2 regions of the Rossellomorea sp. NS-SX7 genome follow, and region 2 is predicted to be linked to the other one. Evidence: a T-box and tRNA genes for the amino acid it is inferred to sense, from the RefSeq annotation. Region 2 holds a T-box; the other holds one or more tRNA genes.

Region 1 (4,698 bases), 1.3 Mb from region 2:
TCGTGGGCGCAGGAAATTTGAGAGGAGCTGTCCTTAGTACGAGAGGACCGGGATGGACGCACCGCTGGTGTACCAGTTGTCTTGCCAAAGGCATCGCTGGGTAGCTATGTGCGGAAGGGATAAGTGCTGAAAGCATCTAAGCATGAAGCCCCCCTCGAGATGAGATTTCCCATCACTTTATGTGAGTAAGATCCCTAGAAGATGACTAGGTAGATAGGTCAGAGGTGGAAGCATGGTGACATGTGGAGCTGACTGATACTAATCGATCGAGGACTTAACCACAAAGAGTCATTTTTAAATGAACAACGGCAATACCGGTATTCTTGACATCAATCCTTTATCTAGTTTTCAGGGAATAAATTTTTAAAATTTACCCTTGAAATCCATTGAAAATATTATATAATAATATTTGTCATTGTAAGCAATATTGTCTGGTGACTATGGCGAAGAGGTCACACCCGTTCCCATGCCGAACACGGAAGTTAAGCTCTTCAGCGCCGATGGTAGTTGGGGGCTCTCCCCCTGTGAGAGTAGGACGTCGCCAGGCTATAATCATTCCGCAGTAGCTCAGTGGTAGAGCTATCGGCTGTTAACCGATCGGTCGCAAGTTCGAATCTTGCCTGCGGAGCCATTGCTTCCATAGCTCAGCAGGTAGAGTGCTTCCATGGTAAGGAAGAGGTCACCGGTTCGAGCCCGGTTGGAAGCTTTTATTTTTTAAAAAATAGACTGGCCCATTGGTCAAGCGGTTAAGACACCGCCCTTTCACGGCGGTAACACGGGTTCGAATCCCGTATGGGTCACCATGTTTTTTCACAATAATGAAAGAACTCATCATACATATCGGAGGATTAGCTCAGCTGGGAGAGCATCTGCCTTACAAGCAGAGGGTCGGCGGTTCGATCCCGTCATCCTCCACCATGCTTTTTTACGAAGCGAAGCGGAGTAAAATAAGCGTCCTTAATCTTTGCGTCAGCAAAATATCTTTCCTTCCTTTACTAACAGCGAAGGAAATAATCGTCCTAAAATTGGACAAGACTTAAAAATTTAACACGCCGGTGTAGCTCAACTGGTAGAGCAACTGACTTGTAATCAGTAGGTTGGGGGTTCAAGTCCTCTTGCCGGCACCATTTTCTCTCATTATGGAGGGGTAGCGAAGTGGCTAAACGCGGCGGACTGTAAATCCGCTCCTTCGGGTTCGGCAGTTCGAATCTGCCCCCCTCCACCATTGTATATTTCAAAATGAAATGGACATATTAGTAATGTCCCTTTTTTATGTCATAATATTGGGCTATAGCCAAGCGGTAAGGCATCGCACTTTGACTGCGACATGCGTTGGTTCGAATCCAGCTAGCCCAGCCATTATGAGCCATTAGCTCAGTTGGTAGAGCATCTGACTTTTAATCAGAGGGTCGAAGGTTCGAGTCCTTCATGGCTCATCATTATTTCTCACATCTTACCCATGGATGTGAGAAATTCCTATATCATTAATTGGGGCCTTAGCTCAGCTGGGAGAGCGCCTGCTTTGCACGCAGGAGGTCAGCGGTTCGATCCCGCTAGGCTCCACCATACATACGACATTAAGAACCTCAACTCTTTAATAAAGTTGGGGTTTTTTTATGTAGCTGGTGTTTGTGGCAGGGAAAATGTAAAATTCATTCGTAAAACCACTGGCAAGAGAAAAATTTTGTTTGTTTATGGAGGATAGCGGCCATTATTTTTGAGTTGTTAGCAGGATTTCAGTCAAAATACGTGGTATTTTTAGTTGCATGGAGCCTATAACATGTAATTGGAACAGGTATGGGGGATAATCATGCCACATTTTAATTAATTGCACCGGAATCCCGATAATTGCGCCAGTTTCGAATTAATTGCACCGGAATCCCGATAATTGCGCCAGTTTCGAATTAATTACACCGGAACCCCGATAATCGCGCCGCTTTCGAATTAATTACGCCACTTGTCGAAAAATCTCTACGCTGCCAGTTTTCTAAACAAGCCCATAACATGGCCCTCGGCCTAATATTCTTCCACAATCCCCTCCCTAAACCCACCCCCTGCCGCATATATATACACAATCCTGTCCAGTTGAGTCATCGCTCAATTACAGGCTACAATAGAGGAAGTGTTAGACAAAAGGGTTAGGAGGAATATGAACTATGAACAGAAATATTTCAATTATCGGGGTACCTATGGATTTAGGACAGATGAGACGCGGTGTCGATATGGGACCAAGTGCCATCCGTTATGCAGGAGTGGTTGAGCGACTTGAAAATTTGGGGTATGAAATGAAAGACCTTGGCGATATTGAAATTGGCCAGGCTGAACGAGTACATAATAACCCGGATACGAATTTGAGAAATTTGAAAGCGGTTGCTGAAGCGAGCGGCAAGCTTGCATCTAAAGTGGATGAAGTGATTTCAAGCGGTGATTTCCCATTGATTTTCGGAGGGGATCACAGTATTGCCATCGGTACGTTGGCTGGTGTTTCTAAACACTATGAGAACTTAGGGGTCATCTGGTATGACGCGCATGGAGATTTAAATACAGGGGAAACTTCTCCGTCAGGAAACATCCACGGAATGCCTCTTGCGGTAAGCTTGGGTATCGGTCATGAAGACCTGACAAGCATCGGTGGGGATACGCCGAAGATCAAACCTGAGAATATCGTGATCATCGGGGCCCGTTCACTAGACGAAGGAGAAAGAGAGCTTATCAAGGAAAGAGGCATCAAGGTATATACCATGCATGAAATTGACCGCATGGGCATGGCGAAGGTAATGGAGGATGCGATTGGATACTTGAAGGATAGAACGGATGGCGTTCATTTATCCCTTGATCTGGACGGTCTGGATCCAAGTGATGCTCCTGGTGTTGGTACACCGGTTCTTGGAGGGATCAGCTACCGTGAAAGCCATTTGGCCATGGAAATGCTTGAGGAAGCTAAAATCATTACATCTGCGGAATTTGTAGAGGTCAATCCGATCCTTGATGAAAAAAATAAGACTGCAACCGTAGCTGTAGCCTTGATGGGATCCTTATTCGGAGAAAAACTGCTTTAATAATTCTGAGGAGGCTCTGGGGGGCAGTCACCACAATGCAGTCCCACACAGCTCTAGAAGAATGAATGGCTTACAAAGGTTTACTGGCTTCTCGCAGTGAACCCTAAAATGATATAAAACAAATAAGGCTGAAAACCTCATGAGGTTTTCAGCCTTTTTCTATCTTCTTTCAATTTTGTTTGACTAGTTGATATTTGTTTAACAGATTATCCAGTCGAGTGCTTAAATGGACGACTTTTTCATCAGCGTATGATGACTCTTTTGCGAGTTCTACCATTTGACGCCGGCAGTCTTCAATTTGATACAGCAACTCATTATTTAACCTTCCACTCATGGTGAATCCCCCTGTACATTAAATATTAGTCCTTTTATACCCCTTTTCTATAAAATGTAAACATTTTTATTAAAAAATTTGTTAGGATTATATTATAAAAAAAATGAAACCTTTTTATAGGGTATAACGTATATAAATATAGCCGCATAGAGCGGAGGTATAACTGAGATGGAAGCATTAGTGAAAAAACGGATAAAACAAGTGTTGAAAGGCGATCAAAGTGCTTTTGCTGAATTGGTGGAGCTTTATAAAGATAAGGTGTTTCAGATTTGTTATCGGATGCTTGGGAACCGGCATGAAGCAGAAGATATAGCCCAGGAAGCGTTTATCAGGGCTTATGTGAATATTGAAACCTTTAACCAAAAGCGAAAGTTCTCAACATGGCTGTTTAGGATTGCGACAAACCTTTGTATTGACCGGATACGAAAGAAGAAGCCGGATTATTATCTGGATGCCGAAGTGGCGGGTACGGACGGATTGACGATGTACTCACAGGTTGCAGCCGATGTACAGTTGCCCGAGGATGAAGTGGAAAACATGGAGCTGCAGGAAACGATACAGAAGGAAATTTCCAAGCTGCCTGAGAAGTATCGATCGGTCATCGTGTTAAAATATATCGAAGAACTGCCGCTGCAGGAAATCAGTGAAATACTGGATATGCCTTTAGGTACTGTCAAAACAAGGGTACATAGAGGGCGGGAAGCTCTTCGTAAACAATTAAAATCTTTATAGAGAGGGTGAGTGGAAATGAAAACTTGTCCTGAAGAATTGATCGACTATATGCACGACTATTTAGACGGCGACATCATGAGTGAAAATGAACAAAAATTAAAGGATCATCTGCAGCAATGTGAGGAGTGTCAGCATCACTTTCATGAACTGAAAAAAGCGATTGCGTTTGTACAAAGCACTTCCCATATCAGTGCACCTGATGATTTTACAAATAAGGTGATGGACAAATTACCGAAAGAAAAGAAAAAGGTGGGCGTACAGAGATGGCTGCGCCACCACCCGTTGCTGACAGCGGCTGCTTTATTCATCTTTTTTATGACAGGAAGCGTGTTTGCCTCGTGGAATGACCATCAGGATTTCTCATTCACCAAAAATGATGCGCTGGTCGTACAGGATCACACGGTCGTGGTTCCTGAAGGCAAGGTGGTAAATGGTGATTTGACCGTGCGGAACGGGGATGTGAAAATAGAAGGAAAAGTGACAGGGGACGTAACCGTCATTAACGGGAAGCAATACCTTGCTTCTGCCGGTACCGTTACTGGAGAAATCAAAGAAATCGATGCGGCATTCGAA
Region 2 (4,698 bases):
TTAATCTTTGTGAAGAAGAAACTCTGCTCTTTTATGGGGCAGGGTTTTTTTGTTCTTTTAGCAAGGGGAACCGCTTCTCCAGGAATTACGGTTTTGGGGATGTGGGTAGATCCCGGTAATAAAGAACATTCGACAAGTTGCTCAATTATGAAAAAAGTGGCGCAATAATTTTAAAAGTGGCTTATTTATTTTGAAAGAGGCTCAATTATTCAGAATCCGGCGCAATAAATATTAATATAGTTATATTCCTGCATTTCCCACTCATTTCTCCACTGTTAACTCTCTCATTTTCATTAAATCAAGCTTCCCCCAATCAAAACCAACCTAATATCTGCCTGAATGCAGCCAAATCCATACAAAAAACAGCGCAACCTCTTAAACAGAGATTACGCTGTCCTCCAAACCAATCACTACTTACACATACTGAATCTTAAAGTACTTCTTCTTCCCGCGGCGGATGATCGTAAATTGTCCTTCGATCATATCCTTCTCATCGATCACATGCTGCAGGTCCGTCACACGTTCACCATTGATATAGATCGCACCGTTCCCAACATCTTCACGCGCCTGGCGTTTTGAAGGTGAAATTTTTGCATTCACGATCAAATCAACAAGACCGATCGCATCTCCTTTAGGCTGCTCGAATGACGGTACATCCTTGAAGCCTTCAAGGATTTCAGATGCTGAAAGTGACTTGATGTCTCCGCTGAAAAGAGCTGCGGTAATACGGATTGCCTGATCAAGTGCTTCTTCACCGTGGATCATTTTAGTCATTTCCTCGGCAAGTGCTTTCTGTGCTTTACGTAAATGAGGCTCCGTCTCCACCGATCCGGCAAGTCCCTCAATTTCTTCCTGAGACAGGAATGTAAAGTATTTCAGGTATTTCACGACATCCGCGTCCGCTGTGTTGATCCAGAACTGGTAGAACTCGTATGGTGACGTCTTTTCCGGATCGAGCCAGATCGCGCCGCTCTCCGTCTTACCAAACTTTGTGCCGTCTGCTTTCGTTACAAGTGGAATTGTAAATCCGAATGCTTTCGTTTCTTCTTCGTGTGTCCTGCGGATCAATTCAAGACCGGTCGTGATATTCCCCCACTGGTCGCTTCCGCCAATCTGAAGCTTACAATTGTAGTTATCGTATAAGTGATTGAAATCGAGTGCCTGAAGAATCGTGTAAGTGAACTCAGTGAATGAGATCCCTGATTCCAGGCGGGAAGAGATCGTATCTTTTGCAAGCATATAGTTGACACCTACATGCTTACCGAAGTCTCTCAGGAATGTCACGACATCCATCGCGCCAATCCAGTCGTAGTTATTCACCATGACCGCTCCGTTTTCCCCTTCGAAATCGAAAATGCTTTCCAGTTGATTCTTGATGCTTGCTGCATTGTGCCTGATCGCATCGATCGTCTGCAGTTTACGCTCTTCATTTTTACCGCTCGGATCACCGATAAGACCAGTAGCCCCTCCGACTAAAACCAGAGGACGATGTCCTTCATTTTGAAAACGGCGGAGAGTCAGGAAAGGCAGTAAATGACCGATGTGCATGCTGTCTGCGGTCGGGTCGATTCCGCAGTAAATGGAAATGCTTTCTTTATCTAAAAGGTTTTTCAACCCTTCAGCGTCTGTTTGCTGGTAAGTGATTCCACGCCACTCTAAATCCTTCAATAATTCCATGTCCAATCTTCCTCCTTCTTCTCTTCCAATCATTTGACACACGCCTGAAAAACAAAAAAGTCCCTGCATATATGCAGGGACGCTGTCGCGCGGTACCACCCAAATTAAGGAAAATACATCCTTCACTCAATAAAGATAACGGCTTTAACCGTTTGCTGCTACTAAAGGTTCACAGCAAAAGCTCCAGGATGTAATTCATCTGCATTTTGTGTCAGTTTTCAGCGGCCACTGACTCTCTGGGGAACAGGGAATGCAAACTACTCGATCCTCTCATTGCGGTAGTGTCTATATGTCAAACGAATTGAAAAAATCAATACTAACTATATTAGGTTTTTACCATAATGCACGATATTAGTCAACAAAGTCAAGAATTTTTTATGTCGAAATACCTTTTTTGTTTGACTTTTTGCGACAGTGTTCTCTCGTATATGCTATAATAGGAATGTTCTAGGGGGAATGAAAATATGAGAGAAACATGGAACAAATTACTTGAAAAATTAGATCCTGCCATCAGGTTCTTTACAAATACCAGAGTTCATAAACGAGCAAGAATTACATACGGAGTATTTTGGAACCTTGCACTGATCACCCTTGTCGTTTTGGTGTTAGGAACGGCCTTCGCCGGTGGTGTGGGTGCCGGTTATTTTGCATCATTGGTCAAGGAAGAGCCGATCCGCTCATACGGCCAAATGAAAAAGGACATCTACAATTATGAAGAAACCTCGCAGCTTTATTTCGCCGACGATGTCTATCTAGGAAAATTAAGGACGGACCTTGAACGTGAAGAAGTGAAGCTCGAAGATGTATCAGAGCATCTAAGAAATGCTGTCATCGCAACGGAAGATGAATATTTCAAAGAGCATAACGGCGTGGTCCCTAAAGCGATCATGCGTGCAGTGGTGCAGGAATTCACCAATTCTTCCACTCAATCGGGCGGAAGTACGCTCACACAGCAGCTGATCAAGAATCAGATCCTGACAAATGAAGTATCCTTTGAAAGAAAAGCTAAGGAAATCCTTCTCGCCCTGCGACTGGAAAGATTCTTTGAAAAGGACGAAATCCTCGAAGCTTATCTCAACGTTGCAACATTGGGAAGAAATTCATCAGGACGTAATATCGGCGGAGTCCAATCTGCTGCCCAGGGGATTTTTGGCGTTGATGCAAAAGACCTGACTCTTCCACAGTCAGCATTCATAGCCGGATTGCCCCAGGCTCCATTCAGTTACACACCATTCATGAACAATGGAGAACTGAAAGAAAACCTTGAGCCGGGTATGTCACGTAAGAACACGGTCCTCTACAGGATGCACCGTGAAGGCTATATTACAGACAAGGAATATGAAGAAGCAGTCGCTTATGATTTAACAAAAGATTTCATTGAGCCGAAAGCTTCTCCGAATGAAAAGTATCCTTGGCTGACAGCCGAGCTTGAAAGCAGGGCCATCGACATCATGACGGAGGTTCTTGCCAAGAAAGACGGGTATTCAAAGCAGGACATTGAAAACAATGATGAGTTGGAAGAGAAATATCACACATTGGCCGACCGCAATGTCCGTCAAAGCGGGTATGAAATCCATTCAACCATCGATAAAAAAATCTATGATCAAATGCAAAAGACAAAAAATGCATACAACATGTACGGACCATCAAAGACTGTCACAACAACCGATCCTGAAACCGGCGAAGAAGTCCAAGTCGAGGAACCGGTACAAGTCGGCGCCATCATGATAGAAAACAAGACTGGAAGAATCATAAGCTTCATCGGTGGCCGTGATTTTAAAATCGAGCAGTTGAATCACGCAACTTCTTCCTACCGCTCGAACGGTTCGACAATGAAGCCGCTGCTTGCTTATGCGCCGGCATTGGAGTATGGCTATATTTCACCGGGGTCGCCACTGCCTGATGTTGGAGTCAATATTAATGGTTGGACACCGGAAAACTACTCATTGAGAGAGCGTGGACTATTCCCTGCAAGACATGCACTTGCAGAGTCCTTGAACCTGACGGCGGTCAGAACGTATGCGAATATATATGACCGCAATCCTTTCAATGAATTCCTGATGAAGATGGATTTTGCTAGACTGAGCCGGGTGGATAACAACTTGTCCCTTGCCCTCGGAGCCACGACAGATGGTGTGACGGTCGAAGAAAACGTCAATGCTTATGCGACGTTCGCCAATGGAGGAAAGTTTGTCGACGCCTATATGATCGATAAGATCGTCGATCAAGATGGAAACTTCGTATTTGAACATAAATCAGAAGCTGTGGATGTATACAGTCCTCAGACTGCTTATCTGACGATCGATATGATGAGAGATACGCTTGACCATTCCCTTGGAACTGGCCGCTACGCGAAAAGATTCCTGAACTTCTCATCGGATTGGGCAGGAAAATCGGGTACTTCCCAGGATTATAAAGACCATTGGTTTGTTGCTTCCAACCCAAACATCACCTTTGGTACTTGGTTTGGGTATGATACACCTTCAGACTTAAATACCGCAGCATCCCGTGCGCAGTATGGACATTACGGATTAAGGAACATTCGTCTATGGTCCTTCCTGCTGAATGATACAAGGGACCTTGCACCAAACCTGATCGATCCCGAAGGCTCCTTTAAAGAACCGGGCGGAATCGTGCGACGTTCATTCTGTTCCATCTCCGGACTGCTTCCTTCAGAAGCATGTACGAAAGCTGGACTTGTCAAGAGTGATCTGTTCAATGCCAAATTTGTACCGACCAAAACAGATGACAGCTTGTTGATGAGCCGTTACGTGATGGTGAACGGAAAGAAATATCTTGCGCTTCCTAATACACCGGAAGAATTTTCACAGCCAGGGGTCATCCTCAACCCTGATTTTGTGAAAAGTGTCTTCGGTAAAGTACCTGGGGATGCTTCAAAACTGATCCCTCAGGAAGATGAACGTTTCAAAAATGTTCTGATTGCAGAGAATAAAATTTCAGATGATGGAGCTGCACCCGGTACGGTGAAAGCTTCTGTGAACGGAAATAAGATTACATGGA

Evidence for each region. A T-box is a leader RNA that pairs with one kind of tRNA and senses whether it is charged. The one in region 2 lies ahead of tyrS (tyrosine--tRNA ligase), so its partner is inferred to be a tRNA-Tyr.
Region 1: it encodes a tRNA-Tyr, which carries the amino acid that the T-box ahead of tyrS (tyrosine--tRNA ligase) is inferred to sense. The anticodon was not compared.

Annotation. Positions count from the first base shown of each region.
Region 1 covers NZ_CM128249.1:4,191,969-4,196,666, forward strand. Annotated here, with positions in the region: rRNA gene ACUXV2_RS20815 (23S ribosomal RNA) at 1-282, shown strand, start outside; rRNA gene rrf (5S ribosomal RNA) at 431-547, shown strand; tRNA gene ACUXV2_RS20825 (tRNA-Asn) at 557-631, shown strand; tRNA gene ACUXV2_RS20830 (tRNA-Thr) at 634-706, shown strand; tRNA gene ACUXV2_RS20835 (tRNA-Glu) at 729-803, shown strand; tRNA gene ACUXV2_RS20840 (tRNA-Val) at 843-918, shown strand; tRNA gene ACUXV2_RS20845 (tRNA-Thr) at 1,052-1,127, shown strand; tRNA gene ACUXV2_RS20850 (tRNA-Tyr) at 1,142-1,225, shown strand; tRNA gene ACUXV2_RS20855 (tRNA-Gln) at 1,285-1,359, shown strand; tRNA gene ACUXV2_RS20860 (tRNA-Lys) at 1,364-1,436, shown strand; tRNA gene ACUXV2_RS20865 (tRNA-Ala) at 1,491-1,566, shown strand; gene rocF (arginase) at 2,157-3,059, shown strand; gene ACUXV2_RS20875 (Spo0E family sporulation regulatory protein-aspartic acid phosphatase) at 3,229-3,393, opposite strand; gene sigW (RNA polymerase sigma factor SigW) at 3,562-4,125, shown strand; gene ACUXV2_RS20885 (zf-HC2 domain-containing protein) at 4,141-4,698, shown strand, end outside.
Region 2 covers NZ_CM128249.1:2,940,501-2,945,198, forward strand. Annotated here, with positions in the region: gene rpsD (30S ribosomal protein S4) at 1-4, shown strand, start outside; gene tyrS (tyrosine--tRNA ligase) at 415-1,677, opposite strand; T-box leader at 1,750-1,960, opposite strand; gene ACUXV2_RS14715 (transglycosylase domain-containing protein) at 2,142-4,698, shown strand, end outside.